Regions from separate parts of the Peribacillus sp. B-H-3 genome, predicted to be linked through region 2. Evidence: riboswitches for the same ligand, from Rfam matches in the RefSeq annotation. Region 2 holds a riboswitch; the other holds the start of a gene.
What was found. A riboswitch is a leader RNA that binds a small molecule or an ion and turns the genes downstream of it on or off. The one in region 2 is predicted to bind thiamine pyrophosphate.
Positions count from the first base shown of each region.

Region 1: linked by a shared signal. The riboswitch ahead of ACN6MY_RS12440 (3-oxoacyl-ACP reductase) and the one ahead of ACN6MY_RS14395 (acetylornithine deacetylase) in region 2 are both predicted to bind thiamine pyrophosphate.

Region 1 is NZ_CP183879.1:2,501,620-2,505,253, reverse strand. Features, by position in the region: gene ACN6MY_RS12445 (aminotransferase class I/II-fold pyridoxal phosphate-dependent enzyme) at 1-403, opposite strand, end outside; gene ACN6MY_RS12440 (3-oxoacyl-ACP reductase) at 543-1,304, opposite strand; TPP riboswitch at 1,360-1,472, opposite strand; gene ACN6MY_RS12435 (DeoR/GlpR family DNA-binding transcription regulator) at 1,815-2,573, opposite strand; gene ACN6MY_RS12430 (DMT family transporter) at 2,872-3,634, opposite strand, start outside.
Region 2 is NZ_CP183879.1:2,888,796-2,892,429, forward strand. Features, by position in the region: gene ACN6MY_RS14385 (ABC transporter ATP-binding protein) at 1-39, opposite strand, end outside; gene tenA (thiaminase II) at 23-694, opposite strand; gene ACN6MY_RS14395 (acetylornithine deacetylase) at 691-1,986, opposite strand; TPP riboswitch at 2,075-2,177, opposite strand; gene ACN6MY_RS14400 (nucleotidyltransferase family protein) at 2,304-2,864, opposite strand.

The sequences.
Region 1 (3,634 bases), 390 kb from region 2:
CAAGCAGCGGTCCGTGAATAAAGGCAGGATAAGCTGGATCCGGGACCAGCACCAGATCTCCCTCATCTACAATCGATAATGAAATATGGGTGAGTCCTTCCTGGGAGCCTAATAATGAACAAATTTCTGTTTTTGGATCAAGTTCAACATGATATCTATTCTGATACCAGCCGCTCACCGCTTTCAGCATGCCACTCTGGTCGTTAATCGCATATATGTAATTCCTTTCATCGAATGCTGCCGAGGACATAGCCTCAATGATATGTCTGGCCGGCGGGATATTGGGCGTACCGATGCTTAGATCAAATACAGGCTCCCCCTTCACCTCACGTTTTCTCCGGATTTCTGTCAGCTTAGTGAAAATACTTTCCCCAAACAGTTCCATTCTCTTTGCAAATTTCATGGGTTCCTCCTTTATGAAGTTCATAGTTCATATACTTGAGTATTTTTACATTATCCTATCAAACAGCCTCTTTTGTCAAAATAGTCTGAAAGACATGGTAAAGAAAAAGCGCCCATTTAAGAAGCGCCCTTCATCCATATCAATCCATCACCAATCCTCCATCCACCACCAGGTTCTGCCCCGTGACTGCCCGTGCCCATGGAGATGAGAAGAATAGTGCAGTATCCGCCAATTCCTCAGGTGTTGTTACTCTTTTTAGCGGAGTCGCAGACCGGATGATTCCAAACACCTCTTCAGTCGTAACACTGCTTGCATCCGTCTGCTGAAGAAGGCCTCCGGAAATCATGTTGACCGTGATGCCGTACTGTCCGAGCTCCTTCGAAAGATTGCGGGTAAAGCCCAGCAGTGCTGCTTTGCCGGTAGTGTATTCATGATAGGCAACCACTGGATTCTGAAACAAATTGGTGCCGATGTTGATGATCCGCCCAAACTCCATTTCCTTCATATCAGCCGCACATGCCTGTACCGTGTTTAAAGCACCCTTTATACTTCCCTCAAATTGAGTGTTGAACCCGTCCCATTCCAACTCAAAAACATTCTTCTGGGTAAGGGGATTAAACTGAAAATCGATCAAAGCGTTGTTCACAATGGTTGTGATTCCGGTATGAAAGTATTCCTTTGCTTTAGCAGCCATTTCATGAACTTCATTTTTGTCCCGAACATCCGCCTTTATGGCAATAACCTTGTTCCCTAAATTCTTGGCAAGCTCCTCGGCTTTTTCTTTGCTCTTATAATAATTAATCACCACATTTGCCCCTTCTTTTGCAAAAGCGGCTGCTATGGCAGCACCCAAACCCCTTCCCGCACCTGTTACCAATACAGTTTGTTCTGATATCTTCATATTTGCTTCCTCCTCTAATATAAAAAAACTAGGACACAGAAAGGTCCTAGTTTTATTCACTAAAAAACTACTTCCCTCCGCTGGCATGATCCAGATCAGGTCCATAAGGGTCAAAAAGCTCCTTCGCTTTTTTCTCAGCCTGGAATACAGGCTCCCCTAGTAGAATGCTATATACGGTTGTTATCTTTTATTTTATAACTTTATTACCAAATCGGAAAGGATTATGAATTTGCTCTATTTTTTTAAAAGAAGGGAAAATGCAGATGGATCTCTGGATCAAAGGGTTGTCCTCCTTTATGGTATGCTCAATTCTAAACCTTGGGCTTGTTCTTAATTCCTTCCATAAACCTTTTTTCGAGAAGTGCTCATTTTTGTTCCTGTGAACCCGTCTCTGAACCAGCTTTCATCTGATCGGCCTTCATTTTGGTCTTGAGACCCTTCCTCTAAACCATTTCCTAACGGATCCGCCGCAGTTTTGGTCCCAAGAACACTGCCTGCATGCGCCACTAATTACACCGTCTGAACCTGAATTCCCTTCTCCTTCAATCCATCTTCATACAATCCCTCAATCTCTCCATTCGTAATGACCAGGCTGATATTGGAGAGGTCGGTGATGTGCGCGAAGGTGCGCACCCCGAATTTGCTGGCGTCTGCCAGTAGGATCGTCTGGTCAGCGATGTTCAACATATGCTTTTTTAACAGCGCCTGGAATTCATTCGAATCTGTCAGCCCTCTTTCGAGATGGACTCCCTTGCAGGAGAGGAAGGTCTTATTGACATGATAGCTGGAGAGCGAGCGTTCTGCGAGCGGACCAACATAGGATAAGGACTGTGGAAGAAGCTGCCCTCCAGTAGAAATGACACGTATCTGTTCTTTTTTGCTGAGCTCTACGGCCACTTTGATGGAATTGGTCAGCACGGTCAGCTGCATATCCGGCAGCTCCTTTGCCATATACCAGGCCGTCGTGCTGGCATCCAGCACGATTTGATCTCCTTCTTCAATCAGTTGGATTGCTTGGAGGGCAATTCGCTTTTTTTCTGAGGCATTCTTGATTTCTCTTTCTACATAGGAAATCTCAGACTCTTCTTTTTGTACACTTACAGCGCCTCCATGGCTTCTCCTCAGCAGGTTTTCCTTTTCCAGCTTTTCCAGATCTCTGCGGATTGTCTCTTCCGTGACTGAAAAAATTTTGCTCAATTCGGTTACCCGGACACTCATCCTCTCATTGACTAACTCTACAAGCTTTCGTTGACGTTCGGCTACAAGCACTCCATACACCATCCTATACTTTATTTATGTTTGTTTGTTTTTGGATATTCTTTGTTTTGATAGTTGGATTATATCATTTCATTCACAAAACAAAAATACTCACCTGTTTTTTACTGGATATTTTATTTTTTAAAAAAACAGCCCCACCAACAGGGACTGTCATATTCCATTATTCATTTGTATGATTGCCAAACGTTTCATTCCAAATGAAAAACCTCTTATCCTTGTTTGACAGGCACCGAATGTTGTTCACAATAATAATCCCAGACTGCCCCGAATGCCCTGCGTACTAATTTTGTCAGGGCTCGTTATTTAAAGGAACTCCCGGTTTCTTTGAGAACCGTCTGGCAGCTGCCACACAAAATACAACGGCAATATTCACTGCGACAAGCAGCCAGCTGACTTTCTCATGGAGAATTACAGAAGCAAGCAGAAGTCCAAAGAAAGGCTGGAGAAGCTGCAGCTGTCCGACTGCTGCTATGCCGCCCTGGGCAAGTCCTCGATACCAGAACACAAAGCCAACAAGCATGCTGAATATGCTGACATAACCAAGGCTGAAGAAGGCAGGATGGCCTATGCCCTTCCACGTGACCGGAGATAAATACAATGAGAGCAGTAGCATAATGGGCAGCGACAGAACAAGAGCCCAGGATATCACCTGCCAGTCCCCCAGCCTGCGTGAGAGCCTGGCTCCTTCTGCATATCCGAGGCCGCATACGATAATCGAAAACAGCATAAAAGTGTCACCAGCCGATGATGATTGTCCTCCCTGGAAAAGGGCATAGCCAGTGACGAGTAAGCTGCCTGCAGCAGAAAAAATCCAGAACGCCGGACGGGGATGCTCCCCACCCCTGAGTACTCCAAAGATTGCAGTCGAGAGCGGAAGAAGCCCAATGAAGATAATGGCATGGGCAGAAGGTACATATTGAAGGGCTAATGCGGTCAGCAGCGGAAACCCAATGACCACTCCAAAGGCCACGACTAAAAGAGGGACTATGTCGCCCCTTGAAGGGCGCTGCTGCCGGAAGACTAGAAGAAGAGCACCTGCCAGTACACCTGCA
Region 2 (3,634 bases):
TTTTTCTATTAACAGCATATAGTCAAACAGGCCAATCATCTCCTTTGTACACGCTGTCCCAGAACATATATTCAAAGCGTGAAGATGTCATGAAATGGTCAGTGAGAATATCAAGTTCCAACATAGGCTTTCCATCTGCCAGTGAATCCAGGAGCTTGATCAGCCACTGTGCAACCTTGCCGAATTCCTCAGAAGCATACATTGAGACCCATTCACCGTATAAAGGATGTGCGTCAGAGCCAGGGTATTTTTTTTTGAGCATTCTCCCGATTTCCCAGTAGCTCCACATACATGGTAAAAGAGCTGCAGCTAATTCTGCAAGGGATCCATTTTGTCCTGCATTAAGCATGTATCCTGTGTATGCAAGGTTTGTTGGGGTAGGTGAGGAATCTTCCAAATCACGGCAGCTTATACCAAATTTTCTTGCGTAGTTCCGGTGCAGCTCCATTTCACCGTGCAGTGTCTCATTCAGAATCCCGGAAAACTCACTCATCGTCTGAAAATCACGGGCTTTTAAGACCCCTAGAGCAAATAGCCTGCTGTATTCAATTAAAAAGATATAATCCTGCTTCATATATCTGATAAAGGCTTCTTCAGGCAATTCACCAGTGCCAATACCGGTAATAAATGGATGATGGTGTGTTTTTGCCCAAATTTCCTGTACATTCCGATGCAGTGTTTGAGTAAATGTCATTCCTTACCCTCCTTTTTGGTGTTGCACCATTTCGAAATAAATAATGCCATGACCTTCATATAATCGATTAATTGCCGAAATTCAATTTTTTCGTTTACCGCATGTGCATCTTCAAGCTTTCCAGGTCCAAAGATGACTGCAGGAATACCTTTATGGCCAAACCATCCAGCATCATTAACAGTCTGAGACATGCCAGTACGCGGTTTCTCTGTTAATTGCTCGTTGAATGATGACATTAGCGTTTGGGTTCCTCTATGATTTAGGTCAAGCTCCAGTGAAGGAAAGATTTCTCCCCTATCCTCAAGCATGGATTTCCCTCCCCATTTAAAAACCGGCATATTTTCACTAAGCCAGGGATCAGAAGCAGCCACACGCCTTACATGATTTTCTATATCCTTTATGATTTTTTCATGATTTTCATCAGGATAAAAATGTACTGTTATCCAGAGTGAACACCTATCTGCAATGAATGCGGCATGCCGCCCTCCTTCAATAACTGCAGGGTTTATCGTATTGGAGCCGGGAGGGAAACCAGCATACGACTTTGTCACAGCCCAGTGGCGTTCCAATTCCTGAAGGCTTTCTATAATCTTCATCATTTTTTCAATGGCACTTGCTCCGAAAATCCCTCCGCCTGCAGTATTCATCCTTGACCGGAGTCCATCATGAAAAGTTTCTTTGCCCTGAATGGTTATCCAGCCTGTTATAACACCTCCCTGTCCCTGAATATGCATATCACTTGTATCAGCAACAATAGCGAAGTCTGCTGTATAGCCCCTCTCGATGCAGGAAAGTGTGCCAGTTTCTCCTGCCTCCTCACCAGTAACAGATTGAAATTGCAGATCGCCATTGAGAGGGATTTCAAGCTCTTTTAGGAGCTTAATGGCCATCAGGGAGGCAGCGATACCTCCTTTCATATCTGCAGCGCCTCTGCCATATAGATAGGGACCCTTCAGGCTTGCAGTAAATGGATTATTATCCCACCCGCAAATATCCCCCGTTTCCGCCACATCCACATGTCCGTTAATAATTAAACTGTTATATGTATTGCTTGATTTTCCCGGCATAACGCCAGCAACGTTCCAATCGCCGGGATAAAGTTCCCACTTCTCAGTTTGAAAACCGAGTTCTTTTAAGTAGCTGTCCATATAATCCTGGATGCTGGCTGTGTTTCTGGCAGGGGGGCTAATTGTCGGAAAAGCTATGAGCCGGGTTAAAAGCTGCAGCAGTTCCTCGCTCTTTTCTTCAGCTTTTTGTGAAATGATGCTGGCTAATGCGCTGTAACCCTCCATGTTATACATCTCCTTCGTTTGAAATATGAAAAGCCCGCTCCTGAAATAGGGAGCGGGCGGAAAGGCAATGCCAATATAAAAGATGACAAAAACGTTTCTTTCAGCTTCCCTACGCTGGTATGATCCAGATCAGGTTCAAAGGGTTTAGAACAATTGTTCAGTCTCAGCCAATGGCTCCCCTAGTGAAATTCGTACATATGTAATTTTTCATTAAGAAGGTTTTTATAATACCTTTTAATGTGAATCTAAGATAGCATACTAAAAAAAAGTTGTAAAGAATAATTCCTTTTCATGGCTCCTGCTTTCCTGTGTTTAATTCAGCTGAATATCTTAATTTCTGGCCATGTTTGATCCCAGCCTTTCTTAGCCCTGCGATCCTTGTAAACCTGATGATAAGGACCAGACTTGGAAAAAAGGGGGGTGGGCCTCACCTCTAGTGCCAGAAGATCATTAACACCCCAGGGTGCAGCCAGTTCCACTTTGCCTTTTTCATTGAAACGGACTCCCAGTGCTGTGGCTGTTTCAGGAAAATTAGACATAGCCTCATATGATGAGGAATAGGGCTCCATGTGATTCACTTTATGCATCCTGGCTTGATTTTTAACAGACCAGGGCAAGTCAGGGAGAATTTTGCCAAGTCTCAGCTCCAGCTCTTTTTCATAATCTTCTTGTATATTCGTTTTATCAAAATAAATCACATCAATATCAGGAAGCTGCGTTTTTATTGTATAGCCGTGCAGCACATCCCAAACCTTTGAGCGGACAAAGCCTGCACATATCCACCAGTCAGGCAGGTTAAGCTGCCCGGCGGCCTGCAGTACGCTAAGCATCCAGGAATCTCTTTCAACTAAAAAAACAATGTCTTTTCCGCTTTTCATCTTTTCTCTCCTTGCTGGATAATGGCTTGTTTAAATATAGAAGATTCTCACTAAGGATTATTCCTGTTCATGCTATAAACCATGTCACCATTTCATGACAAAGCCAGCCGAAGAAAATATCACTATTTTATCTTACTGCTTATCTATCTTTTATGGTATAATATGGGACAAAGTTAAATTGTTTTTTCATGGTAATTCGTATTTTTTTAAAGTCTTGAATATAATTAAAAAACAAGCGCCTTTAACGTGCTTGCGCTTGATTAAAAATGGCCGCAGCACTGCCAATACTGCGGCCAAACATGAATCGCAAGTGAGCGCTGCCTTATGCACAGAGTTATTTTTTGCCCGTCCGCCTATCAGGGCGGGTTATTTTTTTACAGCCGATGCAATTTGAACAATAACGCCAAATAACACCACAACAAATGTCGCAGTTGCAAGGTCCATAATCTCACCCTCCCCTCTGGAAGGAAGACACCGCTCACTGCTTCAACATGCCTTTATTATCATTGTAACCAAAATATTGAAATCAGCAAACTAAATTTTCGGAAAATTTATTTTTCATAAAAGAGATACAAGCAGCCTGCATCCATACTTTTGAATTGGGATGCGTGAAATTACCCCTAATTTTAATGTACTACATATACTTTTTTGCGGCTAAACTTTTTGACTTTACTTTCTTGCATCCGCAATAACTTCCAGGTCTATGTAACTATCTTGCCTTGTTGTTTTGGTCTTTGACTTGTTATGGAGCCTTATCCCTATATAAAGCC